DNA from 2 places in the Limnohabitans sp. Hippo4 genome. Region 2 is predicted to be linked to the other one. Evidence: predicted binding sites of a transcription regulator. Region 2 holds the regulator's gene; the other holds the start of a gene.
The links. Region 2 encodes FliA, which starts transcription of late flagellar genes. Its sites were predicted from a motif close to CTAAAGTTTNNNNNNNNNNNGCCGNTA; they were not measured.
Positions count from the first base shown of each region.

Region 1 (15,313 bases), on a different contig from region 2:
ACAAAATCAATACCATTCAACTTGAAGTTTGCATCTTGTGCTGGCTGATCAATGCTTGCATTGGCAACACCCGTCAAATCAAAACTTGCAGACGTCCCTGTCGCTTTGGCCTTTAGTGACAATACATATTGGTTGGCTGACGTTCTAAAAACTGTGGCATCGGCCGCAGATTTAACTGCACTTTGACTTGCATTGTTGTACCAAGCCAATGCTGCTGCTTCATTGGTAAAGCCAGACACATGCCAAATTGCAGGCAGGGCTAACTGGCTAACTTCCACCTGATAACTACCCGCTACTGCAGTGTTATCCAACTGCGCAGAAGCTACGTTTTCATTGCTCACACTGGCAGACCACGCAGAAAAATTGCTGGGCGTTTGCAAATCATCAATTGCAGCTTTCAGCGAAGAAAGTTGCCCTTTGAATTGACCCAGAGTACTGATCTTGACATTGGACGTGCTGATTTTTGCATCAAGCTTAGTCAGAGGCTTGTTCTCAACCTCCATCAATTGGCTAACGATGCTGGCAACATCCAGCGAACTGCCCGTGGTGCTGGTTGTGGATGTAACGGCCATTATTTGAATACGCGCTGTGCGTTCAAGCTTTTTGGTTAACCATCACGCTGCCCAGCATCTCAAAAGTGCGCGCAATGCGAAGTAACTCTTCTGATGGCAAAGTTCGAATGACGTCACCTGAATCAGGATCAACCAACTGAACCACCATGTAGCCAGAAGACTCGTCTTTAGAGACCCGAACAGATCGCTGTTGAGAGGAAATGAAATGCTGTATGTCTTCCATGGCTGCTTCTGCAGCCTGCTTCACGTCCTGGCCAAATTCATGAATGCTAGCTTTGACCTGGACTGGCGGCGCACTGACGACCTTTGACACGGCCTCCGCATCTTTAGTGGGGGCCGGCTCATTGAGAATCGGTTGCGCCGCAAAAACGGCCGAACTCAGATTGACATTTTGTACCGGATCCATGGCTTCACTCCGTGAGGAAACCCTGCTCGCAGCCTAAAGGCCACGAGCAAGAGATAACCCAATATTACTTCAAAAGTGTCAGGATCACATTAGGCATTTGATTGGCTTGGGCCAACATTGCCGTTGCTGCTTGCTGCAGGATTTGACCTTTTGTCAGTGCAGCAGTCTCTGCAGCGTAATCAGTGTCGATCACGCGACTTTTAGCAGCTGATAAATTACCAGACAACTCCGTAATATTGCTGACTGTGTAATCCATCTCATTTTGATAAGCGCCCAATAGGCTCCGCTGGTCATTGAGATTTTTAATGTATGTTGTTGCCTGCGTGATAACACTATTAAATTGTGCAGTAGTCGGGGTTGTTCCGTCTATTGCCTCAACAGCAGAATTCACATCATTTGCTTGCCCAGTTCCGCCTGAAGACATCTGAAAATAGTTTGCCTTAATAATGGCGTCTGTTGTTGTCACACCATCAATTTTGGCAGCATCACCTGCACCACCGGTAAATGTATGCGGAACATAACTTCCATTCACGGAAGTGAAAACAGTTTTTGTCGCTGCAGCATTTGCAGTTAAGTAAGCATTGTCAATTGCAGTGTAAGTTGGTGTTCCAGAACCAAGACTCTTAAATGCAACTTTACCCAAATTTATGACATCGGTTGCTTTCTGGCTATTTTGAATCACAAATTGTGTTCCAGTGGTGACAGATTTATCTACACTTAGCAATGGATTACCGGCAAAGTTGGTTCGGTCGGAAATTAAATTAATTGCTTTAATCAATTCTTGCATCTGAGTCTTAATGACCAATCTTCCATCAGAATTCATCGTTTCTGTAGCTGCTTGTGTAGCAAGGTTCAACATTTTTTGAGCCATGTCCTGAGCTGCTGCAATTGCACCTTCAGCGGTTTGCACCATAGAAATGCCGTCATTCAAATTGCGGATGCCCATGTTGGCGCCGTTAATTTGTGTAGTTAGTAAATTAGCCACACCCAAACCAGCCGCGTCATCACGCGCACGGTTAATGCGCAAACCAGAAGACAAGCGCTCGACTGAGTCGGCCATCTTGCTCTGTGCGCCCAAAAGATTCTTAGAAGCCCACAAAGAGGCAACATTGGTATTTAAAACAGCTGGCATGAAATGCTCCTGATGAGTTTGGAAGATATCGGGGGCTGCTTATCCAGTGGCCCTCAGGTAGATTTACGGCCACCCATCCAAAAGCGTTTAGCGTTTTTAAAAGAATTTGTGATTTCCCTCTATAAATCGTTAATATCGATAGAATTAACACCCATAAATGAATACTTTTCTGTCCAAATTCACGGAGTATTTGAGGCCGTCCGCTCAAGCCGCTGTACCGGTCTTGGTGCTGCTCATCCTGGTGATGATGCTGGTGCCTCTGCCGGCGCTCCTTTTGGACATGCTGTTCACGCTCAACATTGGCATGGCCATCATGGTGTTGATCGCTGCGCTGAACATCAAGAATTTCAAGGACTTTGTGTCCTTTCCCACCCTTTTGCTGGTGACCACCCTGATGCGTTTGTCGCTGAATGTGGCGTCTACGCGCATTGTGTTGTTAGAAGGCCACTCTGGCACCGACGCCGCCGGTAAGGTCATTGAGGCTTTTGGCAAGTTCCTGATTGGGGGCAATTTCACGGTGGGCGTGGTGATCTTTATCTTGATCACCATCATCAATTTTGTGGTAATTACCAAGGGTTCAGGCCGGGTGGCCGAGGTTTCAGCCCGCTTTGCCCTAGATTCCATGCCCGGCAAGCAAATGGCCATTGATGCCGACCTGAATGCCGGCCTGATCAAGCAAGACGAAGCCAAGCAGCGCCGGGCCGAGGTGGCCCAAGAGGCCGACTTTTTTGGCTCCATGGACGGTGCCTCGAAGTTTGTGCGCGGCGACGCCGTGGCGGGCATTTTGATTCTGATCATCAACCTGGTGGGCGGATTGGTCACCGGCATGATCACGCACAACCTGAGCTTCAGCAAAGCGCTCACTATGTACGGCACGCTCACCATTGGTGACGGTCTTGTAGCGCAAGTTCCGGCTTTGATCATTTCTACTGCAGCAGGTATTTTGGTCACCCGTGTGGCCACGGAAGACGATTTCTCTGAGCAACTGTCAAAGCAAATGAACAGCAACCAGAGCGCGCTGTTGATTGCGGGCGGTGTGCTGGGCTTGTTGGGCTTGCTGCCCGGCATGCCGCATTTCACGTTCGTGATTTTTGCGGGCTTGTTCATTGGCTTGGCTTATCTGATTCGCCGTAAAGCGGCCAATGTGGCCAAAGAGACTGCGGTTCAAACCAAGAGCGAAGCTGGCCGCCAAGAACTCGGCTGGACGGATGTGCCGGTGGTGGAGCCCTTGTGTTTAGAGCTGCCCTACCGCCTCATTCCCATGGTGGACAAAGGCGAGGAAAGCGATTTGATCAAGCGCATTCGCGCCATTCGCCGCAAGTTCATCAACGACATGGGTTTCCTGACACCCTCAGTGCACATTCGTGACAACCTGCAACTGCCTGCAGAAACCTACCGGTTCTTGGTCTATGGCGGTGAAGTGGGCCGCGGTCAGTGTTTGCCTGATCGTTTGCTGGCTATTGCGCCTGAAGGTTTAGACCCCATGCCTGGCCTTCAAGTACGCGACCCCTCGTTTGGCATGCCCGCTACTTGGATTGACGTGAAGTCTAGAGACTTGGCCATTAGCCGAGGCCACACGGTGGTGGAGCCTGCCGTGGTGATGGCCACGCACTTAGACACTTTGATTCACCGACACGCCAATGAATTGTTGGGCCGCCAAGAAACACAAGAGTTGGTGGACCACTTCAAAGGCAGCTTCCCCAAACTGGTGGAAGACGTTATACCGAAGGTGGTGTCCTTGGCTTTGTTGCAGCGTTTGCTGCAGCTGTTGCTAGAAGAAGGCATCAGCGTGAAAGACTTGCGCACCATCATTGAGGTGGCCGCCGAACATGCGCCCAAGACGCCTGACCCGCTGGACATTCTGCCTATGGTTCGCCAAGCCTTGCGACGCACCATTGTTCAGCAGGCCTTGGGCAGCACTTTGGAAGCCCGTGTGCTGGGCGTGCAGCCAGAGTTTGAGCGCCTCATTGAACAAGCCATTGGCGGCGCTGCAGTGGCACCCGACGGCGTGATTGAACCTTCATTGATGCGCCTGTTGGTGACAGAAATTTCCACCCACGTGGACGCCATGGAAGCCAAGAACTTGCCGCCCGTGATTGTGTGCAATCCCCGCACCCGCTTGACGTTTGCGCGCATTGTTAAAAAAATACGCAGTCAGGCGCACGTGCTGGCCATGACCGAATTGCCTCTGGAAACAAATTTGACCTTTGAAAAGTTCATTTGTTCTCAGGCCAGCCCCACCTAAAGCGGAGTAGTACATGGGTCCCCAAAAATTCATCGCAGCCAACACCACCGAAGCGCTCAAGCTTGTGCGCCAGCAAGTGGGCGGGGATGCCATGGTGCTGTCCACTCGCGACACACCGCAAGGCGTAGAAATTGTGGCCATCTCACCCGAGGCTTTGAGCAGTTTGTCGCAACGCAAAGAAGGCGCCAGTTCAGATTTTTCTGCGCCAACGATTACGACTTCTATTTCCACCACTTCAAATTCTGTTTTTTCACCAGACACCAGCAATACCGCTGCAGGATTTCCTGCGCCAGCTGCTGTGCCCGCCTCTGCAGCTGACAACCCCACAGCGCCCCAAGTTGAAAAGTTGCTGGCCGAGTTCTCTGCTGTGAAGCAACTTTTGCAAACGCATTTGTCAGCCCGCGCTTGGGATGACATTCAAGCGCAATCGACTGATAAGGCAGAGGCCTTGCGCATTTTGTTGAACGCTGGTTTTTCTCCCCAACTGTGCGGTGAATTGGCCGATGAATTGGCGGCACTGCCTGCAGACCCGAACACACGTTTGATCGATCGCCTGCAAAGTTTGTTAGAACCCAAAATTGAAACACTGGACCCCTTGTCCGTGTTTGATCCAGGCGGCATCTTCGCGTTCATTGGACCTACTGGCGTAGGCAAGACTACCGCCATTGCCAAGATTGCGGCACGCTGTGTGCTGCGGTATGGCCGCGACCAATTGGCCCTGCTCACCACCGATACATTCCGCATTGGTGCGCAAGAGCAACTGAAGGTGTATGCCAAGATCATTGGCGTGCCAGTGGTCACCTTGCGCGACAGCGACGACCTCACCACCAAACTCAACAGCATGAAAGATCGCCGCGTCATCTTGCTAGACACCGCCGGTGTCAGCCAGCGCGATACGCAAATGCTGGAGCAAGCCAAGTTGCTGCTTGAAGGTGCACCTTCGTTGAAACGCATTTTGGTAATGAGCAGCACCACCGACTTGCGCACCCAAGAAGATGTGATCTTGATGCATCAGATGGCCACGCAAAATGAAGCGCAGAAAGCACTCATTGGCGCCATCATTACCAAGACCGATGAAGCCGCACAAATTGGCCCTGTGGTGGATTGCCTCATTCGTCACAAACTGCCGCTGATGTTCTTGGCCAATGGCCAGCGCGTGCCAGAAGATTTGAGCCAAGCCAACACAGCTTACTTGAGCCACCGCGCCTTGCATCCCCGCAGCATTTCTGGCCGCATGGAAATTCCTGATGAGCAAATTTCCATGCACCTCATGGACCAGCTGAACGACTGGATTAAGAATTCGTGATGAGTGACGCGCAGTCTTCCGATTTGATCGACCAGGCTGCTGGGCTGCGCTATTTGTTTGGCAACGCCACGGCGCCAGTTCATGTGCTGTGCTGCCCTTCTAGGCCAGCTCTGACCCTGCCCTTGGTAGATGCACTCAGCAAAGATTTGACGAACGACGGCCAAACCATATTGTGGGTTGACGAAGTTGCATTGAACGACAGAGAGCACTGGCCACTGCCCTGCACTGTGAAGTTTGATCTGTCCAAAAGCATAGAAGGCCATGTGGCACTGGACCAAGGCGTGACCATGCTGTCACCGTCACTTTGGTATGGCTTGTCTTTGCACACCCATCGCATTGCAAGGCCCGTTCAGCCTTTGGCAGCACGCTTAATCAGCAGCAATGTTCGCTTTGACAGCATTGTGGTAAGTGCCGCTTCCAGCAAGCCTGAAAGTTTTGCCAAGTATGGCGCACAGATTCACTTCACGGCTGTGAGTGCTTGTTCGGAAGATCAGTTGCAGCAAACCATGACCTGGATGCAACAAGCACAAGCCAAATGCACCGCTGCTACTTGGGGCATTGTCTTGGCAGGTGACACAGATCAACTGGCGCAAGCTCAGAGTTGGCTGGCACAAACTGCCAAAGCGCACTTGTTGAGAAACGTGCAAGTATTGGGCACTGTGAACACCGAACGAATGAGTGCCGCCTTGGCGGGTGCTTGGACCGGACTGCCAGAGCTGACTGCAACTCTGAAACGCCATTTGCTGATCAACCACTGACATGGCCACCAAGTATCAGCAAGACCTGGGTGAGCAGCTCAAAAAATACCAACCGCTGGTGCGCAGAATTGCGTCACAGATTGGCTCACGACTGCCCGCCAATGTGATGCTGGACGATTTGATTCAAGAAGGCATGACGGGTTTGTTGGATGCGTTGCAGCGCTATGTGCCTCAGCCGAATCAAAGTTTTGAAAGCTATGCCAGCATGCGCATTCGGGGCGCCATTTACGATGCGTGCCGCAAGGAAGACATCTTGCCGCGCAATCAACGTGACAAATTGGACCAGCTGGAAAAAGTAACGCAACGCTTGGAGCAAAGTTTGGGGCGCTTGCCGTCCGAACAGGAAGTGGCGAAAGCCGCAGGCCTGGAATCTAACGAGTACTACCAAGTGCTCGACAGTCTGTTCAACGTGCTGCCCATTGACGACATTCCTGAAAACTTATTGCCCGCTGATTTATCGGCCGACCCGCTGGAGAAGTTTTCCAGCAAACAGTTTTTAGGGCAAGTCGTTGAGATTTTGAAAGATCTGCCAGAGAACCAAAAGATGGTGGTGGCTTTGCACTATCAGGAAGATTTGTCGTACAGAGAAATTGCTGCAGTGATGGACCTAACGCCCGGCCGCATTAGCCAGCTGCATACCCAAGCGATGATTTCAATTCGCGCCATGTTGGGCGCGTGAGCTGTGGCAGCTTAGAACTTGCCCAACAACTGACCGCCACCCAAGAACGACACACCGCCCTCGCTTGAGTAGGTGGCACCCGCAGAAGATTGCGCAGCATAAGCTTGCAGGGCCGCATTGCGCTGCATGGCCAACTTGATCAGGTCTGTGTTGAGCTGATGGTCATCGCGGGCTTGCGTTAAACGGGTGTTGAGTTGTGTTTGTTCGTCTTCGGGCAGCGTGGCAATGAACTGGCGCAAACCTTCCACACCACCGGGGTAGTCTTCCAGTGCCTTCAATGCCATTTGGCTGTTCAAGATGGCAGATTCAAGTCCGGGTAGCGCGTGGTTTTCTAATGTGGTTCGCAGTTCGGACACGGCGGTTGCAACCTGCTCGACCAAATTGTGAGCATGTTGAAGACTCATGTGTGTTGAACCTTTAAATTCAGGAGGGATTAGCCGCGGCCTGCACGAACGGCAGCCACTGCGTTGCCCAACAAATTACCGGCCACTTTTTGGTAGTCAATTTCAAAGGTACCTTCAGCAATGCGCTGGCGAATTTCTTGCACCAAGTCGAGGTCTAATTTGTCGGCGCTGGCAGCGCTGGCGGCCACGGGTTGCGCTTGGGCCACTTTGGCTGCATCGCTCAGGCCGATAACAACAGCAGGTTCGGCTTTGCCGCCTGCAGGTTGTTGCAAAGGCGCAGCAGCAGAACCACCATTCAAGCCAGTGGCCTGTGGTTGTCCCAATCCTCGTACATCATTTACTTTGATAATCATGCCGCACCTTAATCTATCAACACTTCCACGGCACCCTGGGAAACTGCGGTGCCTTGGACAATTTTACCGTCAGAAATTCGAACTTTGACAGAGCTACCCAAAGCAGCCGCCGACATGGCCTGCCCCGAGGTGTCGATGGCAAAGCCTTTGCCCAGCAAAGTGACCCGAACTTGGTCTCCCGATTTAATTACGGCGATTGGCTTCAAATCGTTTAATCGGAGGGGGGTTTGCGCCTGAATGGGGCGGACCAACTCCATGTTTTTGGTCTGTTCTAGGTCTTCCAGCAGGGTGTCACCCATCTTGGTCAGGTCGCCTTCGGCCCATTGCAAGTCGGCCACAGTCAGGGCTTGGCCCTTGCGCAAAGCCTGGTTGGCGACCAGATATCGGCCTTTCACCATGACATACACGCTGACGGGACGCACCCAAGGCCGGCCCTCCTCGCAGTTCAGCGTCAAAAAGAGCTTGCCCCAGGCGCGGTCGCGATTTTGCAAGCTGACCCTGGGCTGCTTCTCGCACATAGGCAGGTCATTCCTTGGCTCGGTCCATTGCACCGAATAGTCGCGCCCTTCCAAAGAAGGATGGGCTTTGAGAAACCGAACGACGGCATCCCTGGCTTGGGAAGTCCAGCCTGCCGCCAAGGCCGAGGTGCTCAATAGACAAGGCAACAACATGGCGCCCAGCAGTCGAAGCAAGCCGAGGGTCTTCATTGCGGCCCTAAGAAATAATAAATTTCACCGGTGCCGTCTAGCGCCACACCGCAAACACCCTCTGGCCGCTCAATGCCCTTAGGCACTTCAAAAACATTCATGTTCTCGGCGGGCAGCATTCGGTCAACTTGCAGGTTCTGGTTGTCGATGCCTGACCGCAACATCAGAGTTCCTGTAAAGCTAGCATCTTCAGAGTCGGGTTGAAATTGCACAAACTGCCCTGCGGCTGCCACGTAGCGTTGCGCGTTTCGCATGAAAGGCATCATGCGCATGCGGGTGAGGCTGCAAGGGAACACCAAGCGAAAACCTTCTGGGGTTCGTTTAATGTGGCCTGCCACTTTTTTAAGGCACTCGCCAATTTGCATATAGTCATCATGCGACAGGCTGGGTGCAACCCAGTCCATGTAAATGGTCAGGCTTCTAGACTGCGCCTTGATGCTTTCTGCCTTGGCGCCGAAGTCTCGCAAAGCGTCGAGTTGTTCAAGCAGCGCTGCGTCTAACCAAATGTCCACCATTTCGTGGGCAGACAGTGGAAACAATTGCGCCAACGGCACTTGGCCCACGCGCAATGACCAATCTTGCAATTCACTGAGCAAGGCGTCCATTTGACGAACCGTGCGTTCGTCGTCACGCTGATTCACAATGCGCGCGTTTTGAATCAAGCTGAGGCCTTTGAGGCGCAGCGCTTTGAAGCCAGGATCTGCAGCGCCCACCAGTTGCGAGCCCACTGCCTTGGGCATGACGGCCTCAAAGTTACTGAGTGACGCAGAGTCTCGTGTGACCAACACTTGCAGCCGAGACAACCAAGGCTCCCAGAGTTTGAGCTGCTTCTCTGCGTTGGGCACTTGGCCCAGCTGAATGTCTTTGATGACTTGAGACACTACGGGCAACAAGCCATTGGCCACATCGATCACGCTGGGTTGACCCAGCGTCATTTGGCGCGCCACATCATCTATGAGACCCGCCACAGTGTCTAACCCTAATATGGACAGCGCTGCAGACAAGTCACGACAGTGCAATGCACCTTGCATCATGTCATCAGAGCCGCCGCGCAAGCTGTGCTGCAAACCTTCCAAGCTGCGCTCGGCATCGGCCACCACCAAACTTAAATGATCATATCGGTTGGTTGACACGCAGCCTCCCGACTTCATTTTCTGAACCCTCTAATTCAAAACGTCGACCTTCTGGCACATCGCCAACAGCCAATTGCAATCGACCCGACAGCTCTTGCAGGTTCATGGCAATGCGCTTGGCTGACGCTTTGAGGTTGTTCACTTGAGACAACAGCTGTTCAATGTCTTGGCCATCACCCTGCGCTTCCGCTTGCTGCAAGCTGTCTTTCAGCAAGGCCACTGAGCGACCTAGGTCGCGCGCTGTCACGAAAACCGTTTGCACAGCTTCGGTAGTGAAAGCCAAGTCATAAACCAAGTTCTCGTGTGTTTGGCCACTGCAAAACTGAAGGTGAATGTTGAGCAACTTTTCGCGCAACAAGTTCAGGTCACTTTCCAGTTCAGCTTGCATGCGCGTGGCAGCACCCCAGGCTTGCTCTTCCATGCTTTTGGGCGGCGCTTCTGCGGGTGATGTGATGGCTTGTTGCATATATTTCAACTTGTCCGTCACGAGCGAAAACTCTGCAGCCAATGCTTCAATGCGTGCAATCGATTGTGTCAAAGGGGCATCCACAGCGCGAACGGAAGCTTCAAGTTGTTGCGTCACTGTGAGCCATTGTTTTGACAGCACGCCCAGTTGGCGACGACGTGTCAAATGACCGGCGGCTGCTGTCAACAAACCAAGCACCATCAAACCAGCGCATGTCATCATGCCTTCAGACACCGATCCCGGAAAAGCCAAACGTGACCAATGGAAAGGAGGTGATGCCAATATGGCTTTAGGCTCAGGCGGCAACTGATTCACAGCAGAATGCAAACGCTCTTGCACCAAAATAACGCGAGCCCAAGTGTCGTCTGCAGTTCGGAGGGACTGCATCACATCATTTTTTGAGAGAAATGCCAACATGTCTTTGGCCACTTTGGCTTTGCCCACGTCTTGAATTTGTTTGGCGTCCAATTCAAGGGCGTCCAATTGGGCGCTGATCTCGCGCCAGTGCGTTTTAGATTTGGCCAATTGGTCCCAAGTGAAAGGCAAGCTTGCTTTGGCGGGTGCATCCGCGGGTAAACCCAGTTGATGCCATTTCAAAACGGCCGCATACAAAGCTTTTGCAGGCGTACCCTCTGCGAATTGCTTTGGATTCACGGGACCTTTGGGTCGATACAAACCAAACAACGCATCACGCAAACTTGCATAGCTCATGAGCATTTCTTTAGACTCGCTCAATATTTTGAGATCATCTAACATGACGTTCACTTTGCCTGGCCAGTTTTGAGCGTCTTTGGTGTCGGGTGCAAGGCGAAGGCCTGCGGCTGCTTTCTGGCCAAACTCTAGCAAGGGCGCTTGCAAAGAAGACAATTGCTCGAAAAGCTCAAGGTTGATTTCTTGGTCTGCTGACACAGCAGTAGAAAGACGCGCAACGACTTCCAAAACTTGGGCATGCGCTTCAGTTAATTTTTCTTGTGTTTTGTCTGGTGCAGGTGCTTCAAAGTTGGCGCCAATCCAAAGGCTGGCGATGACGGTCAAGGTGGCCAACCAAATGCTCACAAACAACGCGGACCAAGCACGGCCACCCAGTTCTTGCTGAACTTGTGCGCTGAGTTTGCGAGCCTCAAGCATGCATTGCTCCGCGGGCTTGTATCAAAAGCCAATCACGACCATCATGTTGCACGGAGGTTGATTTCAGCTCATCCCAGAAAGGGCCCAGCACTTGATGCACACGGCATCCGATGGGTGCGCTGCCAGGCACATTAACAATCAGCGCCCAGCGAAATTCTTCTTGCACCTGGCTGGGCACAGGCTGAGCGCCCAAATCAAAGCATTGCGAGAAGGATCTCATGAAAACTGGGGCACCGTCATGGACTTCAACATCTAAATCGGACTGTGCCGCGTGCGCATTAGAAGGTGATGCCTTGAAAACTGATGCAATGCTAGACAAAGGCAAAGCATAGAAGCCCCCTTGCCACTGAACGCCGATCCATTGGACCGAAGGGCCCCAAGTGGCGGTCGCTTGGCTTTCGCTAGGATCTGAAGGTATCTGCATAGATAGCCGTCATTCTAATGCTGTGCTGTACTCGCTTGCTCTTGATTTTCTAGCTGTGTTTCAAAGTAACGCTGCGTGCCATAAGCGATGGCCGACATTAAGGCCGCAGTACCGATCAACAAGCTAAAAATGATGCCAAAAACAGTAAACCAGTTGCTTTTACCTGCCAAATCCTTGGGATCCGCTTGAGGGTTGAATTGCGCATTCCATTTCTCGGGTGTAGACAAGCCATAAACAATGGCTTGCAAGCTACACGCAGCAATGTGGATGCCAAAAATGGGCAGCAAAACCCAACTGAGTGTGTCGTCCAGACCATAGGCCTGAACACGCTCGAAGCCCCAAACACCCAAGGCAGTAGGGATCGGCATGAACCATCCCAAGGTATCTTGGAGACCTTTTAAATAAAAGCGATGAATTCCCAAAGGGCCCAACACAAAAGTTAGCCAGGTTGCGAGTGTTTTGGATTTCATATAGTTCTTAACGACCTGCTTTGTCCCACGAAACTGATGCGCGCAATAAGCGCTCCACATCGCGTTTCATGTCAACGACAGTTTTGGCATCATCTGGATAGTTGAAGCGCATCATCCAGTTTCCCATTGGATCGATTAAATACAAGTGCTCTTCAAGCGCACGGCCATTTGCAGGCGCCAGCCATTGAGACAGTTGATCTGCAGGCACACGCAAAACAGTTGCTCCCTCAATGGCCGAGAGGAGTTCACCCTTGGGTGCGGCTTGATCGTTCAGCAGCCAAACACGGTCCAAACGGTCACTTTCTTTGTTCAACAATTTGTGCAACTGGCGTTGAACAAACAACAGGCGCTCGCACTTTTCACCGCATTCGCCCGAGCCCACGGCCACCAGTAGCCACTGCCCCTTGAGAGTGACGAGCGGTGTTTCTTTGCCTTGAAGATCTTTGGCACTCCATGCCGGCAGCATGCGTTGTGGCTCAATCAATTCACCGTGGTGCACACGTCCTTCAGGACGGATGACGTAGTAAGTTAAATAAGACAAAACAACAGGTGCAGCGCATGCCAAAAGCACCAACATCATGTACAAACGTCCACCCCGCGTCCGCGAGGATTCAGACAAGGAACTGGATGTGGGTTGCGGTAGATCGTAGACCGTCAAACCAATTGGCTTCAAGTCATCAGGCGATTTGGGGTCAGACATGTTTTCGTTTTTTCCAGACTTGGAACCAAGCAAAGAGAATGAGGGTTAAAGCAGACAAAGCAAACCATTGAAACGCATAACCGCGATTTTTATCGGCACCCGAAATGGATTTTGGCCATTCGCGGAGCAAGCCATCGGATGCGTCGTTTGTTTGCTGAAGTGTTGCAAGCATTGGGAGTTTTGTCTCAAGACCAAACTCTTGTAAGTCGATATTTTGCCTGAGCAGATTAAACCCTTCTTTGACGGGGGCAGGTGCGCCCAACTCCATCAATTTAGATGGTGAAGGAACAACCCGCCCTTGAAGGGTGACTTTGCCTTGAGGTGTTGGAACGGGCGGCAAAAAATCACTGCGCGCGCGGTCACGGGCAACCCAACCCCGTTGCACCAACAAAACAGGGCCATTGCTCAATTGAAAAGGTGTGAGGACAAAGAACCCTGTTTGCGACTTCATGCTGCGGTTGTCGAGGTAGACCGTGAATTGAGGCAACCATTGCCCATCCAGATCTGCACTTCTTTGCATCCAATCTTCGGGCACGACCCCAGAAGCCCAGTCGTCGTTAAGCAAAGCAGGCTCTAATTGGCGTGCCACTGTGATGGCATTCAGTGTTTCTTTGGTTTGTGCACGACCCAATTGCCAAAAGCCTAGCTTGGCTGTGATGCCAGAGACCAACAATGTTGCCAGCAGGATGACAAACCAAGTTTTTGAGAACATCCCAAAATTTGCCCTTTCAGAAGTCATGTTCGAAGTGCTCATCAGAATGTTTGAAAGGTGCTGGCCATTTGAAAGGATAATAGCAGGATGAAATATTGGATCATCGTTGCCTTGATTGGCATTATTGGCAGCTTGCTTGCAGCTGGTTTGTTCATGGTTCGCGGCGGGCCCGATGAGCAAGACAAGGCCAAACGGATGGCCAATGCTTTAACGTGGCGCATCGGCATCTCGGTCTTTCTATTTTTGACTATCATCTTCTCGTACGTCATGGGTTGGATCCAACCCACCGGCATCCCAGTCGGCGCATAAAAAAAGCCCCTTGAAGGGGCTTTTTTAATTGAATTCTGTTTAGAACCAGTACACCACGATGTACAGGCCCAACCACACCACGTCCACAAAGTGCCAGTACCAAGCAGCACCTTCAAAACCGAAGTGGCTGTCAGCTGTGAAGTGACCTTTTTGCAAACGCAATGTAATGACGAGCAACATCAACATGCCCACGAACACGTGGAAACCGTGAAAGCCAGTCAACATGTAGAACGTAGAACCATAGATACCAGAAGACAGCTTCAAGTTGAGGTCTGAATAGGCGTGAGCATATTCGTAACCTTGGCACAGCAAGAAGATCACGCCCAGTAAAACCGTCATCCACATGAATGCGATGGTTTTGCCGCGATTGTTTTCTCGCAACGCATGATGCGCAATGGTCATAGTGACACCCGAAGTCAACAACAAAGCCGTGTTGATGGTTGGCAACCAGAAGGGACCGACAGTTTTGAATTCTTCAATGATCTTGGCTGGAGAGGCTGTTGCGCCGGCGACCATGCTAGGCCAGTCCGCTGTAAATCCAGGCCAAAGAAGGCTGTTAGCTTCGCCGCCCAAATTGGGAACAGCGTGAATGCGTGACCACCACAAAGCGCCAAAAAAGGCCGCAAAAAACATCACTTCGGAGAAGATGAACCAGCTCATGCTCCAGCGGAAGGACTTGTCGATGCGCGCACCGTATTGACCATGCAGGCTTTCGTCGATGGCATCACCAAACCATTGGTACAAGGTGGTCAACCAAATGACCATGCCCATCAACAAAGCATACTTACCCCAAGGACTGTCGTTCACCAATTGGCTTGCGCCCATGATGACGAAAAACAAACCCAAAGATGCCATGGCAGGGTGCCTGGATGGGGCCGGCACATAGTAATGTGGGGCGTTGGCGTGCGAATTGGCACTCATAACTCTTCTCCTACTTAACTCGTGACAAAGTTGACCACGAAGGCCAAAAACGAAACAAACAATAAACCACAAATAATGCCAACGATGACAATTTGCAGAGGTTTGACAGTCAAGAGATCTTGACGGTGCTCAGAACCTTTGCGAATGCCAAAGAAGGACCATGCAACCATGACAAAAGCGCGTAGTAATGATGGGCTTGCCTTAGGGGCTTGCTCAAGATTGCTCATACGCTAGAACCTACCTCAAAAAATGTGTAAGACAAAGTGATGGTCTTCACGTCTTTGGACATTTTGGGGTTGATGTAAAAAGTCACAGGCCAAAGCTTCTTTTCTCCGGGCGCCAGGGTGTACTGATTGAAACAGAAACACTCGACTTTGTTGAAGTAAGACGCCGCCTGTTGCGGGGCATAACTTGGAATGGCTTGCGCTGACATGGTGCGATTTTGAATGTTCTGAAATTCAAACATCACCGTGACCAGCTCGCCAGGA
Region 1 is NZ_NESE01000001.1:928,630-943,942, forward strand. It holds gene fliD (flagellar filament capping protein FliD) at 1-572, opposite strand, end outside; gene B9Z46_RS04360 (flagellar protein FlaG) at 595-978, opposite strand; gene B9Z46_RS04365 (flagellin) at 1,043-2,110, opposite strand; gene flhA (flagellar biosynthesis protein FlhA) at 2,268-4,355, shown strand; gene flhF (flagellar biosynthesis protein FlhF) at 4,369-5,661, shown strand; gene B9Z46_RS04380 (hypothetical protein) at 5,661-6,419, shown strand; gene B9Z46_RS04385 (FliA/WhiG family RNA polymerase sigma factor) at 6,421-7,098, shown strand; gene B9Z46_RS04390 (hypothetical protein) at 7,110-7,502, opposite strand; gene flgM (flagellar biosynthesis anti-sigma factor FlgM) at 7,532-7,855, opposite strand; gene flgA (flagellar basal body P-ring formation chaperone FlgA) at 7,864-8,562, opposite strand; gene B9Z46_RS04405 (hypothetical protein) at 8,559-9,695, opposite strand; gene B9Z46_RS04410 (hypothetical protein) at 9,676-11,289, opposite strand; gene B9Z46_RS04415 (hypothetical protein) at 11,282-11,713, opposite strand; gene B9Z46_RS04420 (NINE protein) at 11,728-12,183, opposite strand; gene B9Z46_RS04425 (hypothetical protein) at 12,191-12,883, opposite strand; gene B9Z46_RS04430 (SURF1 family protein) at 12,876-13,595, opposite strand; gene B9Z46_RS04435 (twin transmembrane helix small protein) at 13,683-13,904, shown strand; gene B9Z46_RS04440 (cytochrome c oxidase subunit 3) at 13,944-14,825, opposite strand; gene B9Z46_RS04445 (DUF2970 domain-containing protein) at 14,840-15,052, opposite strand; gene B9Z46_RS04450 (cytochrome c oxidase assembly protein) at 15,049-15,313, opposite strand, start outside.
Region 1: B9Z46_RS04365 (flagellin) is a predicted target of FliA. The motif match lies at 2,174-2,200, and genes of this name have one in related genera.

Region 2 (15,313 bases):
GCAATGACGGAGTTCGTCGGCCAGCAAGCTGTCGCACAAGGCAGCACTCACCTGCGCCTTGTCCACAATTTGCTTAAGTTCAGCAGCCCGCAGCAAAGGCATGGTGGGCACCACCACCAAACCTGCCTTCAAGGCCGCCAAGAAACAAGCAGCCATCATAGGACTGTTGCCACCGCGAAGAAGCAAACGCTGGCCTGATTTCAAGCCCATGTCGGTGGTCAGCACATGCGCAATTTGATTGACCTTGGCCTGCAACTGCGCGTAGGTCCAGCTGATGTCGCCTGTCGCGTCTTTACCGCGGACAGCCATGCGATCGCCAAGACCCTTGGCCACGTGATCGTCGAGCAAGCCTTGGACACAATTGAGTTGAGCGGGGTACTGAACTTCTGGGCGATCGAACACAAACACGGGCCATTGGTCAGGCGGTGGCAAGCGGTCGCGCGTGAACGTGTCTGTATGTGACGAAGGGGCCAATGAAGCGGAGAGAGATGACGTCATGTCTGGCCTCACTTGAGCAAATCGCGACCAATGATCAACTGCTGCACTTCGGTTGCACCTTCATAAATGCGAAGGGCTCTGATTTCTCGGTACAGCGACTCGACAATGCAACCTTTTTTCACACCCATGCCACCATGCATTTGCACAGCCATGTCGATGATTTGTTGCGCATTTTCTGTGGCGGTCATTTTGGCCATGGCCGCTTCTTGCGTGATGCGCTGGCCTTGATCGCGCAACCATGCGGCGCGGTAAGTCAACAAAGTTGCAGCGTCCAGCAGTGTGGCCATCTGCGCCAACTTGCTCTGCGTGATTTGAAAATCACCCAAACTCTGTCCAAACATCTTGCGCTGCTTGGCCCAGGCAATCGATTCATCCAAGGCTCTGCGTGCAAAACCCAAAGACGCAGCCGCCACCGAGGTCCGGAACACATCCAAAGTGGCCATGGCCACTTTGAAACCTTCGCCGGCGGCACCAATGCGTTTGGCATGGGGCACCAACACGTTGTTGAAATGCAATTTGGCCAAGGGGTGAGGCGCCACCACATCAATGCGCTCGGCAATTTCCAAACCTGGTGAGTTGGCGTCCACAATGAAAGCGCTGATGCCGCGGGCGCCAGGCGCTTCACCCGTGCGTGCAAAGACCACGTAAAAATCTGCAATGCCACCGTTGGAAATCCAGGTCTTGAAACCATTCAAAAGGTAACCTTCAGCTGTGTCGACAGCGCTGCATTGCATCGCAGCCACATCCGATCCTGCATCAGGCTCGCTGAGTGCAAAAGCCGCTAGCGCCTCACCTTTGGCAACACGCGGCAGGTACTCGGCTTGTTGTTCTGGCGTCCCTTTCAAACTGATGGCACCCGACCCCAAGCCTTGCATGGCAAACGCAAAGTCTGCCAAACCATGGTGCCAAGCCAATTCTTCGCGCAAGATGCAAATGGTGCGTGTGTCGATCACATTGGCAGTACCGCCATACAACTGACCAGCGATGGCTGGCTTCAACCAGCCGCCTTGTCCCAAGGCTTTCACCAAGCTCACACACTCGCGGTCAATGGCCTCACGCGATTCGTCGTGGCCATGCAAGTCCGCAAACTGTTGGCGGGTCCAGGTTTGCAGTTTGTCTTTGAAACTGCGGTGCGATTCGTCAAAGAAGGGCCAGGCCAAATGAGCGGCTGAATTCATGCTCAATCTCCTTCAAACACAGGGGTTTGCTTGGCCACAAAGGCGTGATACGCCCGATGGAAATCGTTGGTGGCCATGCAAATGGCTTGGGCTTGTGCCTCAGCCTCAATGGCCTCGTCCAAACCCATGTTCCACTCTTGTTGCAGCATCTTTTTGGTCATGCCGTTGGCAAAGGTAGGGCCACTGACCAAGACTTGCGCCATCGCTTGAGCTTCGCTCAACACAGTCTCGGGGGTGCACACTCGGTTGTAGAAACCCCAACGCTCGGCCTCTTCGCCAGGCAAGCCACGACCGGTGTACAACAACTCGGACGCGCGACCTTGCCCAATCACGCGGGGCAACAACGCACATGCTCCCATGTCACAACCGGCCAAGCCCACTTTGTTGAACAAGAAATAGGTTTTGCTTCGCGCTGTGCCGTAGCGCATGTCAGACGCTAGCGCTAACAGTGCGCCAGCACCGGCGCAAATGCCATCAATGGCGGAAATGATGGGCTGAGGGCACGCACGCATGGCCTTGACCAAATCACCGGTCATGCGCGTAAAGGTCAACAGGCCTGGCATGTCCAACTTGGTCAGCGGGCCAATGATTTCATGCACATCACCACCGGAGCAAAAGTTTCCGCCTGCACCGGTCACCACCACCGCATGGACATCATCGGCATAGGCCAAAGCTCGAAACAAATCGCGCATCTCTGCATACGACTCAAACGACAAGGGATTTTTTCGCTCAGGTCGATTAAGGGTGAGCGTGGCCACGCCGTCCTTCACCTCAAACATCACATGCGCTGCTTTGTAGTTGGCCAGTTTATTGCCATGGCGCGGCAACTGGTGTGGCTCGCCCGGTAAATATTTTTGACTCATGCCATCTCCTCCTGTTTTTGTAAATTCTTTTTCAGTGCACCCAACAAGGTGTACAGCTGACTCTGCTGGTTGTCTGACAAACCGGCAAACATGTCGGCCACCCAGGCTTCGTGTGCAACCGCCATGTCGGCAAATGCGTCTCGCCCCGCCTTGGTCAACTTGACTGTGTACGAGCGTCGATCGTTGGCACCCACTTGGCGCAGCACCAACTTCTCTTTTTCAAGCTGGTCAACAATGGCCGTGATGTTGCCGCCCGTCACCATCATGCGGCGCGACAATTCACCCATCGTGAGCCCCTCCGGATGACGCTCCAGTTGGGCCATCAAGTCAAAGCGCGGCAAAGTGATGTCAAATGACTCTCGCAACTTTTGCCGGATCTTGTCTTCAACGCGCGTGGTGCAAGACAACAAGCGAAGCCACAAACGCAATGAAGCGTGATGGTCGGCATGGGCTCTGAATTCATGATCGGCGTTTTTTTGCAAACTCATCTCTTGTGCCATCACATCGTCTCCCCGCCATCTACGGCAATCGATTGACCATTGACCGATGCTGCGGCCTCACTGCACAGCCACATCACAGCTTGCGCCACTTCATCGGGTTGAATCATTTTTTTCTGTGGGTTGTGTGCCACCAATGCGTCGCGTGCTTGCGCTTCGGTTTGACCCGTTTTGGCCACAATGTTGGCAAGCGACTCGCGCACAATGTCGGTCTCGGTGAAACCAGGACACACCGCATTCACTGTCACACCTTTGCGCGCCAACTCCAATGCCAAGCTGCGGGTGAGGCCAATCACGCCATGCTTGGCGGCAGCATACGCCGACACATATGCAAAGCCTTTCAAGCCGGCTGTGCTTGCAATGTTCACAATCCGGGCAGCATGGCCTTTGGCACTCTCGGCCAACAGGTCCGGCAATGCCGCTTGAATGCACAAATAGGTGCCCGTTAAATTCACGTTCAGCATGTGTTGCCAAAGCTGTAAATCTGTCTTGGCAAAAGGCTGGCTGAGGGCTTGGCCCGCATTGTTGACCAGCACGGTCACTGGTCCCAAGGCTGCATGATTGGCGCGGTGCGCTGCGTCTACTGAAGCGGGGTCGCTCAAGTCCATGACACTCAAGTGCAACTTCACACCAGGAAACGCCTTGCGCAATTCAGCCGCTTGCGATTCCAAGGTCTGCAAGTTGCGACCCGACAAACTCAGCGCCGCCCCTTCACGGGCAAACGCATGCGCAATGGCCGCGCCGATGCCTCGCCCAGCGCCCGTGATCCAAACGTGTCGCATCAATTCTCTCCTTTGGCGGCTGCTGGTGACGCACTCATGGCAGCCATGGCGGCAGCTCGTTCAAAATTGGTTTCCATTTGACGCTTGCCCGACACATAGGCTTTGTGCCAATTCAAATCGGTGTAGCCAATGCGCGCGGCCTCTTGCATCGTCCATGAAGGATTGGCCAAATGCGGACGGGCCACTGCGCACAAATCAGCGCGGCCTGCCGCAATGATGCTGTTGACATGGTCTGCTTCTGAAATGGCGCCGACTGCAATGGTTCGCACACCCGCTTCATTGCGAATGCGATCGGCAAAAGGCGTTTGAAACATGCGGCCATAGACAGGCTTTTCGCGCTTGTCGACTTGACCTGAAGAGCAGTCCACAAAGTCCACACCGGCGGCTTTGAACGCTTTGGCAATTTCAATCGCATCATCGGGTGTGATGCCGCCCTCCACCCAATCGTGCGCGGAGATGCGCACCGACATCGGCTTGTCTTGTGGCCATACTTGGCGCATCGCCGTGAACACAGCCAGCGGAAAGCGCAAGCGGTTGGCCAAGGCGCCGCCAAACGCATCGCTTCGGTGGTTGGTCAGCGGCGAAATAAAGCCCGACAACAAGTAGCCGTGCGCGCAATGCAACTCCAGCCAGTCAAATCCGGCTTTGGCACCCCGCTCTGCGGCAGATACAAACGCCGCCAACACGGCGTCCATGTCGGCTTGCGTCATTTCATGCGGCACTTGGCTCACGCCGTCCATGTAGGGCAAGGCCGAGGGCGCCATCAGCGGCCAGTTGTCGCCATCTCGTACGGCGTCATTCAAAGGCATGTCAATGCCATCCCATGCCCTACGGGTCGAACCTTTGCGTCCTGCATGACCCAACTGCAATGCGATCTTGGCATCCGACTGGGCATGGACAAAATCCACAATGCGCGCCCAGGCGTGTTGCTGTTCGTCATTCCATAAACCAGGACAACCCGGCGTGATGCGCCCCTCAGGCGTCACGCAAGTCATCTCGGTGAACACAATGGCGGCGCCGCCCACGGCACGGGCGCCGTAATGCATCAAATGAAAATCGCCTGGAAGACCGTCCACGGCTGAATAGGTCGCCATCGGAGACACCATCACGCGGTTCTTCAAACTCACGCCGCGCGCTTGCAAAGGCAAGAACATGGGCGGCGTTGATTTGGCTTTGGCGCTGTCATCAAAGTTGGCCAACGAGGCCATGAAACGTTCGTAGGCGGCCACAAATTTGTCATCGCGCAAGCGCAAGTTTTCATGCGAGATGCGTTGGCTGCGCGTGAGCAGCGAGTATGCAAATTGCTGTGGTGGCAAATTGACATAGCGCGCCACATTCTCAAACCACTCTGTCGAATTGCGCGCAGCATTTTGAATCTTCAGCACCTCCACAGATCGGGTCGCTTGGTAAGCAGTCATCACTTCCTTCATGCCTTTGACATCGTGCCCTACGCGCTCAAAGGTGTCGGCCAGTTCAATGGCATCCTCTAGCGCCAGCTTGGTCCCCGACCCAATTGAGAAGTGTGCGGTGTGCGCTGCATCGCCCATCAGGACATATGGCACTTGCCTGCCATCGGCCGACGTGTCCCAGTGCACCCACTGATCGCAAATGACGCGCGGAAATTTGATCCAATGCGCAGAGCCTCGCAAATGTTTGGCATTGGTCATGAGGGGATGGCCATCCAGGTACTTGGCAAACAACTTTTCACAAAATGCAATCGACTCTTCTTGCGACATGCTTTCAAAACCTGCAGCCTTCCACACGGGCTCGGGCGTCTCCACAATGAAGGTCGATGTGTCGCCATCAAACTGATAGGCATGCGCCTGAAACCAGCCATGCTCGGTTTCTTCAATGGCAAACGTAAAGGCGTCAAACAACTTGCGCGTGCCCAACCACACAAAGCGGCATTGGCGCTCGTCAATGTCGGGCTTGTAGGTTGCCGCAAAACGCGTGCGCACTTTGGAGTTGATGCCGTCACACGCAATCACCAAGTCGGCTTTGTATTGCGCGGCAATGTCGGCATGGGCATCGACCTCGGCCTCAAACACCAATTCAACACCCAGCGCTTCGCAGCGCTTTTGCAAAATGTTCAGCAAACGCTTGCGACCAATGCCACAAAAACCATGGCCCCCCGAGCGCATGGTTTCGCCTTTGAAATGCACCGCAATGTCATCCCAATGGTTGAACGCACCCAAAATCTCAGAGGCTGTGACCGGATCGGCCACTTGCAGCCTCGACATGGTGGCATCTGAAAACACCACCCCCCAACCGAAGGTGTCATAAGGCTTGTTGCGCTCCAGCACCGTGACCTTGTGTTCTGGATGACGCAACTTCATCAGCAGGCCGAAATACAAACCGGCGGGGCCGCCCCCAAGGCAGACGATGTTCATGACGCTTTCCTTGTCCCTGAAATTTGATTGTTTCAACTTCAATAGTTGAAGCTTGAAATAATTATGAACAGTCCAAGGCAAGGGGTCAAGACATAAAAAAAAGCAGCTTCGAAAAGCTGCTTTTGGGAGGTTTTACTGGTTCAACACCGTGATGCCGATCCGTCGATTTCGAGGATCTTTGGGATCGTTCGGGTTGTAAGGCGCGGTATCGGCCACACCCTCAATCCTGGCAAACCGGCTGTTAGGAATGCCTTTTTTCTCAATGATCTTGCGCGTTTCTTCCGCCCGCTCGGCCGACAAAGACCAGTTGTTGCGGTCGTCAGTGTTGGCAAACTGAATGCTGTCGGTGTGCCCTCGAATGGCCACTTTGTTGGGAATGCCCTGCAATGTTTTGGCCACTTCGTTCAACAAAGCTTGCGCCTTGGGCGTCATGTTGGTGGTACCCAAGCCAAACATGGCGAAGTCGGCTTTGTCGAGAATCTCGATACGCAAGCCATCTTTGTCTCTGGCAAATGAAACCTGGTCTTTCATTTTTTCCAGTTTCGGATTCTTGGCCATGGCCTCTTTGATTTCTTTTTCCAGCTTGTCAAAGTTGGCTTTGTCGGCAGCCTCAGCCGCTTTCTTGCCTGGATCACCATCTTGGCCCGACTCTTTGCTGTCAGCACCTTTGGGTGACGGATCGTTTTCTGTGGGACCGCCTTCAGAGCGTGGGGTCACCATGTTCAATGCACTGGTTTGCTTGGCAGAGAAGGGGAAGCCATCGGGATCTATGACCGAGCGACCCCCCAACATGCCGTCGGAGCCCGCCAATTTGCCCATCGTCACATTGCTGTGCGAGGTGGGTTTGAAATAGTCTGCAATGCTTTTACGTTGGTCGGCATTAGAGGCACCCAACAGCCACATCAACAAGAAGAAGGCCATCATGGCGGTCATCATGTCGGCCAGCGCAATTTTCCAAGCACCACCGTGCGCACCACCATGGCCATCGTCCATGATCTTTTTGATGGTGATGGACGGCGCCACCACCACAGGTGCATCGGGATCGGCTTCTTCAGGAATGAGGGGCGCAGCTTCAGCTTCTGTTTCAGGCGTGCCTTCAGCCACAGCGCCTGCCTGCGCACCCGCTTCTGCGGGTGCGTCTGCCGCAACGGCCTCTTCTGTTGGCGCTTCTAAAACTGCTTCAGCCATGGCGATTAGCCTCGCAACCCGTCAAACACTTCAGCAAAACTAGGCTGATTGTGGTGGCTGATGCTGGAACGCGCGGCCTCAATGATCAAAGGCATGGGGTGACCGTGCAAAGTGCCAATGATGATCTGCTTCACCACTTTGAAAATCTGACCTTCGTCTTCAATGATCTGTGCCAAGCGTGAAGCCATGGGCTCCACAAAACCATAAGCCATGAACACGCCCAAGAAGGTACCCACCAAGGCGCCACCGATCATGCCGCCCAACACGGCAGGCGGTTGGTCAATCGCACCCATGGTTTTCACCACACCCAACACGCAAGCCACAATACCCAGCGCAGGCAGCGCACCAGCCAAAGTGGCCAAAGCGGCCTGTGGTTTCAAAGCATCGTGGTGGTGAGTTTTGATGGAAGCGTCCATCACGTCTTCCACCGCATAAGGGCTCAAGGGGCTGGTAGACACCACCATCAAACGAACCGTGTTACAGACCAAGTCCAACAAAGCATGGTCGTGCAAAATTTTGGGGTACTCCGCAAAAATAGCGCTGGATTCGGGGTTCTCAATGTGCGCTTCAAGGGCCACAGGGCCCTCGGTTTTCAAGGTCTTCATGATTTTGGACACCACGAAGATGGTACTGAGGTAGTCCTCTTTATGGTACGCAGGGCCTTTGAACACTTTGCCCATGCCGGCCATGGCGCCTTTGAAGATGTCCATGGAGTTACCGACCAACATACCACCAATGCCAGCGCCCAAAATACACATGATCTCAAGGGGCGCTGCTTTAATAATAGGCGCCATGTCGCCACCGTGCAGGATGTAACTCCCGAACACGGCAACCATCAGAACGACGATACCAATAATCGCAACCATATTTCTCTCCAAAAACGACCAAACGGGCGGCTGGCTCCCCAGCTGCGCCCGTCATTGTTCCTTCAAAGCTTTGCCCTTTCAGGCAAAAGCTCAATGCATTGCAGACATTGCAACACCTGATGCAGGCGCAGTTTTAGGTAACAAGTTAGGAACATCACGCCAAGCTTGGCGAATTTCATTCAACAGCGTGTGAACTTCTTGCAATGCATCGAGGTCATTGCGAGCATTCACATGCACCAAACGGCGTGTCACATAACTGTACAACTCGTACAGGTTGCGTGCCAAGTCGCCGCCTTTGTCCAAGTCCAAGGCACCTTGTAAGCCCAGGACGATGCGGCCAGCGCGCACCAAACTTTTGTTCTTGTCTTCAATAGAGCCACGCTGAATGTGACCCTTGGCTGTGACCAAGCTGTCAATCAAGCCGTCAAACAGCATCTGAATGAGCTCAACCTTATCGGCCACCATGGCTTGTGATGCATGGTTACCTTCGCCGTAGCTCTCCATTGCTTTGAAATGTACTCGCATGATGTCTTGTTCCTTTTGATCCTGACACAGCAGGAATCGGAGGGACATCGGGAAACTTGAGTCTTCAGATGCAAAAGAAGCCACAAATGGCGGCGGATTGGCGCGAACCCCAGAAAAAGCGAAGGACAGGCTCATGCCGCACCCTTTCCAGCCTTGGGTTTGGCCACATTGGCGGGCTCAACTTTGAGAGTACCGCGCAGTTTTTTGACCACCGCCGTGAGCAACTGGCTCACCCTGGACTCGGTCACACCCAAAACTTCACCAATTTCTTTGAGGTTCAGCTCTTCAACATAATACAAATTCATTAACAATTGGTCGCGCTCGGGCAAATCGCCGATGGCATCGGTCAAAGCGCCCATGAACTGCTCGTGCTCCACAATGGCCTCGGGCTGCTGCGACGTATCGGTGGCAATGTTCATCACCTCCTCGGTCACCACTTCCATGGAATAGGTTTCAAAGCGACGCGCCTGGGTGCGCTCTTTGTGAAACAGCTCAATGTCCTTGCCCATGTAGTCGGCCAATTCGGCCTGGGTGGGTGTGCGGCCCAACTCGGCACCCAACTCGTGGGTGGCTTCACTGTGCGATTTGTTGATGGCCACGGCCGAACGAGGCAAAAAGGACAGGCGACGCACCTCGTCCAAAATGGCCCCGCGAACGCGGCTGTGTGCAAAATTCTCAAACTCGATGCCCTTGACGGGGTCGTAAGCGCGGGCCGCTTCAAGCAAGCCAATCATGCCAACTTGGATTAACTCATCCAGTTCCATGAAAGGCGGCAGTCTCACCTTCAGGTGCAAAGCCACGCGCTTGACCATGCCCAAATGGGCCATGACCAGCGCTTCGCTGTTGTTTTGAACCTGTTCGTAAAGGCGAGTGGAGTTGGCCATGGTCTTATGCGCTGGTTTTCACCAAACGCTCCACAAAAAACTGCAAGCCACCCGAAGCCTCATCAATGGGCTCCAACTGACGAATGGCTTCAGCCAATCGACGGAAATCACGTGCGCCTGCACTGCCAGGGGCAAATTCGGCCACGGGTTGGTATTTTTTGAGCGCCGCCAAAATCAGCTCGTCGTTTTCAATCGAGCCCAAATAGCGAATGGTGCGGTTCAAAAAGCGGGCACAAACTTGGTTGATGCGCTCAAACAATTGATAGCCTTCTTGCGCGCTTCCCACACCATTGGGGATGAGGTAAATCTCATCCAAACCGTGGTCTTGAATCAGCACCTTGATGGTGGCATAAGCGTCGGCAATGGACGACGGATCGTCGCGCACCACCACAAAACGGCGGGAACAAGCGGACATGAAAGCCAACACTTCAGGCGAAATGCCAGCGGCCATGTCGACAATCAGAAAATCGATGTCATCGGTGAGCGCGCTGAAGGCACGTACGATGTTGGCCGCTTGGATATCACCCAAGGCTGCCATTTCTTGAATGCCAGACGCACCCGGCACCAGCTTGATGCCTTGACGGGTGGTGACAATGATTTCTTGAAGGGTTTTCTCGCCACTTAAAAAGTGGCTGAGGTTGTAGGGACAACGGCAGCCCAATGCAATTTGGGCATTGGCCAAACTCATGTCGGCGTCAAACAACATGACGCGGTGACCCATGGCCTGCAGTGCAACAGCCAAGTTCACAGAGACCGTGGTTTTACCCACCCCTCCTTTGCCACTGGCAATGCCAATGACTTGGGTACTTTTTGCTTTATCCATGAAGCTCATTCTGAGGGATTTCCACTGACCAATGCGGACGGCTCAAACCCAGGGTGTGGGTGAGGGGTTCATTGGCAGCTTCAAGCTCTTTCACCTGAGGCTCTAGTGTCGCAGGTTTTAGGTCAGCTTCCACCATGACATCGCCCAAAGCCTCTGAGCTTGGGGTCAATTGCGCCATGGCAATGTTGATGAGTTTTTGCAAGCCCGACGATTTCAAGCCATCGGCCACGCGGTCCGAACTGCCGCCCGCTGAAACCACGCATTGCGCGCCTTCGGCAATCAAAAACTGGATCAGGGGCCAAGGTGAATGGGATTCGTCCAACTTGCTGATCATCAGGCTCTGCCATTGCAGATTGGATTTCAACATGATGCGTGTCAAGGTGACGCCAGAAGAGTCGGCAGGCACCACCGCATGCAAACCGGCCTCTGGGCAAATTTGCGAAATTTCGGCCAAACGCTCGTTCATTTGCACACCGGGGGTGTCAATCAAAATCAAGCGACGTGGTGACAGCTCGTTCAAGAGCAAACTCAGCGTTTCGGGGTTGGCTGCACGGAAACACTCCACACCCAATTGGGCACACAGCATTTGCGTTTGTGCCCAAGCGCCAGCACGCATGTCGTGGTAACTCACCACCGCCACGTATTCAACGCCGTAATGCAGGGCCGCTTGTTGCGCCGCTTTGGCCACCATCAAGCTTTTGCCAGCGCCCGACAAGCCGGCCATGACCTGAACGCCGCGGTTGGGAAAACCTTCTTGGGGGCGTTCTAAATTGTGCGTCAGTTGGCTGCGAATGCTGGCCAAGGCGCTGTCCAAGCTGGGCTGCTCGCGCAAGCCTTCTTGCAACAAGGCGCGCAAGGCGGTTGGCACAGAAGCTTCCGTCATGGCTTGCACCAAGGGTTGAATGTGTGCGGGCCAGTATTGGTTCATTTGCCAGCTGGCAGTTTGCTGGCTCAAGCGAAACTCTTGGCGCAATGCGGCCAATTCTTCACGCACCAAAGACACGATTTCTTGGCTGCGCACTTGCTCACGGCCTTGCGTCAGCAAGTGCTCTGATGAGGATGCATCACGCGCGGGCTTGTTGAATGTGATCGCTTCAGAAGCTTCTTCTTGTGCTTCTTTTTTGGCGCCCGATTGCATCAAGTGGTGCAAATGGTCACTGAAAGGACTGCTGACAGAAGAGGGTGTATTGGAAACTTGTTGGCGTGTGGGCGCTGCGGCTTGCACAGTCACCGTGCTGCTACCAGCCTCGTCGTCCATCAACTCTTCTGGACTGGCCTCGGCCACTTCCAAAGCCACGATCAATTCTGTTTGCCCTTCAACGCGTTGATTCGAGATGATCAACACATCGGGGCCGTACAAAGCCATCGCCTTTTCAGTGGCGCTGCGTGTATCGCGAGCAAGGATGCGTTTGAGTTCCATGGTCTTATCTCTTCATCAATCTAAGGGTTGAATCTGGTTTTATTCGTTTGTTTGTCTAAGCTGTTCAGCGTGTTTCGGCGTGCACGGTGTGCACCACTTTCACGGTCTGATCATCTGGAATTTCGCTGTAAGACAACAAGGTCAAATCGTTCACGCGATAACGCACAGCCTTGGACAACCAGGGGCGAATCACGGGCGATACCACCAACACGGCAGGGTGACCCATTTCTTCCACGGCACGCGCGCCATCGCGCAAAGCACCAAACAAACGTTCAGCCAAACCAGGCTCCATGGCAATGCTCTGGCCAGGCGCAGTTTGCTGCAAGATGTTGTGAATCAACTGCTCGAGGCTTGGATCCAAAGTCATCACCGACAAGCTGTTGGTGTCATCCACCAAGCTTTGAACAATCATGCGGCCCAACTTCGGACGAACCAAAGCGGTCAATTGCTCAGGCTCTTGGGTGCGGCTGGCCACTTCAGACAAGGTTTCAGCAATGGTGCGCATGTCACGAATCGACACCGACTCGTTCAACAAATTCTGCAAGGTGCGTGTCACCACGCCCAAAGACAACTTACCGGGCACCAAGTCTTCAACCAACTTAGGCGACTTGGCAGCCAACTTGTCCAGCAACTGCTGAACTTCGTCGTGGCTCAGCAAATCGGAGGCGTTGTCGCGCAAGACTTTGTTCAAGTGCGTGGCCACGGCGGTACTGGCGTCCACCACGGTGTAACCCAAAGTGCGAGCCAGGTCGCGCTGTGAAGGATCGATCCACACAGCGTCCAAACCAAAGGCGGGCTCTTGCGTGGCTTGGCCTTCCAAAGGACCGTAAACCTGACCTGGATTGATGGCCAACTCTTTGCCCACCTTGATCTGACCTTTACCGCGAACCACACCTTTCAACACAATGTGATACGCATCGGGATCGATGGTGAGGGCGTCGCGAATTCGAACAGGCTGGACCAAAAAGCCCAACTCGGCCGACAATTTTTTACGAACACCCTTCACGCGGTTCATCAACTGACCACCGGTTTCGGGGTTCACCAAGGGAATCAAACCGTAACCAATTTCAAGGCCAATCAAGTCCACTTGGTCAACGTCGTCCCAATCCAATTCTTTAGGCTCTTCCAAAGCTGCTTGCGCCGCTTGTTCAGCAGGCGTTCCAACAACAGGTTCGCCTTGCTTTTGCGTAATGCGATAGGCTAAGCCAGCACTGGCCAAAGCCAATGTGATGAACACCAAGTGAGGCATGCCTGGCACCAAACCCAACACAGCCAAAATGCCAGCAGACATATACAAAGCTGTTGGGTTGGCCAATTGGGTGGTTGCTTGCTCGGTCATGGACTCTGAAGTGGTCACACGTGTCACGATGATGGCGGTGGCCAATGACAAGAACAAAGAAGGAATCTGTGCCACCAAGCCGTCACCAATGGTCAGCAAGGTGTAAATGCGGCCCGCATCGGCCAAAGACAAACCGTGTTGGCCCACACCGATGGTCAAACCACCGATCAAGTTGATCACCAAAATCAGCAAGCCGGCCACCGCGTCGCCGGACACAAACTTAGAAGCACCGTCCATGGAGCCGAAGAAGTCAGATTCTTGAGAGAGTTCTTCGCGGCGCTTTTTGGCAGTTTCCTGGTCAATCACGCCAGCGTTCAAGTCGGCGTCAATGGACATTTGCTTACCTGGCATGGCATCCAAGGTGAAACGCGCGTTCACTTCAGACACACGGCCCGCACCTTTGGTCACCACGATGAAGTTGATGATCATCAAAATCGCAAAGATGATGAAACCGACCACGTAGTTGCCGCCGATCACAAACTCACCGAAAGCCGCCACCACTTTGCCAGCAGCTTCGTGGCCTTCGTGACCATTGACCAAAATGACACGGGTCGACGCCACGTTCAAGCCCAAACGGAGCATGGTGGCGAACAACAAAACAGAGGGGAAGGATGAAAACTCGAGCGGCTTGCGGGTACCGATGGCGATCATGATGATCAGCAAGCTACAAGCAATGTTGAATGTGAACAGGATGTCCAAGAGCAGCGCAGGCAGGGGCACGACCAACATGGCCATGATCAACAACACCAGCGCGGGCAAGCCGAGGCCGGTGTAATCGAATTTGGACAGGTTCTGTCGAACCGTTGACAGGGTCAAGGTGCTCATGGGTGGCCTAAGGGGCTGTTCACAGGGTTAAAACATTCAAACTGCATGGTTTTCTTCCATAGTGCAGCGAGTTACGCAAAGACCATGCCACCTGGAATCCCGACACCCACCCCTGTTTCGCCTGACGCCGCCAAAGCGGCAAGCCCTCTCCTGTCACGGTTTTTGCTAATACAAGGTGTACCCGGCCTCAAAACCGGGGTTGAAACATCAAACTGAAGATGGAAATACCATGGACGCCAACCTCAACTTTTTGACCGCACCTGTCTCGAACCCCACGTCAGTAGGGGCTTCCAGCGGTTCGGGGGGGCTCGACCCCAACCTCGCCAAGCCCATGAATGGGCAGGAATTTGCAGGGGTCATGCGCGACCTGATGGCCAAGGGCGAGCGGCAAGAGCTTGCCGGAACCGCCACAGGCGAGGCCACAGATGCCACCACGGCAGCCCTGCAAACGCTCAATTTAGGCGACCAGTTTTCAGTCATCACCGCGGCTTCGCCCCTGCCCGACCCCAACAGCCTGGCCCAATTTGCGCGGGCACAAGGTCTGAGCGAATCGGCGGTGCAAGCCTTGTTTGGCGACCTCGGCACAGCCACCGATGCAAGCGCAGCCTTGGCCACGGATCCCGCCAGTTTGAATGGTGCCAACATGGGATTGCTGGGATTCCCAACCAACCCGTTGATGACGCCGCCTGTGTCCACAACCCCAGCCATTCCAACGCCACCTTCAGGCGATGCCAACACACTAACCTTGCTGCCCAGCGCTGCCACCTTGGGTTGGATTCAAGCCCACCCCAACAGCTTGACCATTTCCGACCAAGTGGCCACGCCCCTCTGGGCGCAAGCACCTCATTTATCAGCGACCACCCCCAAGGCATCTGACGTCAACGCCTTGATGCAAGCCGCTGGCGCAACCGGCGTGCTCCAAGCACTGGGTGGCATGAACGCCGCCCCCTCACAAGCCTTGGGCAGCGTGGACCAGTTGGCTGAAATAGCCCCTGAAATAGGCCCCTTGGACGCCATGCGCATGCGCATGGTTCCCGCCTGGGAAAGCATGACCCGCCAATTGGCCCAGCTCAATGGTTCGAATCAAGCTGCGGCTTGGGGCCAACTCACGGCCAACCTGCTCAACAGCAAAGGTCAAGGCGGTGATGGCAAGGAAGTCTTGCTGGACTTGGGCGCAGACGACCCCAACATCATGTCAGCCTTGGACGCCCTCCAAGACCAAAACAACAGCGGCT
Region 2 is NZ_NESE01000003.1:259,047-274,359, forward strand. It holds gene B9Z46_RS10310 (AMP-binding protein) at 1-474, opposite strand, end outside; gene B9Z46_RS10315 (acyl-CoA dehydrogenase family protein) at 507-1,676, opposite strand; gene B9Z46_RS10320 (enoyl-CoA hydratase family protein) at 1,679-2,539, opposite strand; gene B9Z46_RS10325 (MarR family winged helix-turn-helix transcriptional regulator) at 2,536-3,027, opposite strand; gene B9Z46_RS10330 (SDR family NAD(P)-dependent oxidoreductase) at 3,039-3,818, opposite strand; gene B9Z46_RS10335 (bifunctional salicylyl-CoA 5-hydroxylase/oxidoreductase) at 3,818-6,208, opposite strand; gene B9Z46_RS10340 (flagellar motor protein MotB) at 6,341-7,396, opposite strand; gene motA (flagellar motor stator protein MotA) at 7,402-8,262, opposite strand; gene fliS (flagellar export chaperone FliS) at 8,353-8,922, opposite strand; gene fliA (RNA polymerase sigma factor FliA) at 8,919-9,671, opposite strand; gene B9Z46_RS10360 (MinD/ParA family protein) at 9,676-10,494, opposite strand; gene B9Z46_RS10365 (hypothetical protein) at 10,487-11,914, opposite strand; gene flhA (flagellar biosynthesis protein FlhA) at 11,979-14,078, opposite strand; gene B9Z46_RS10375 (flagellar hook-length control protein FliK) at 14,308-15,313, shown strand, end outside.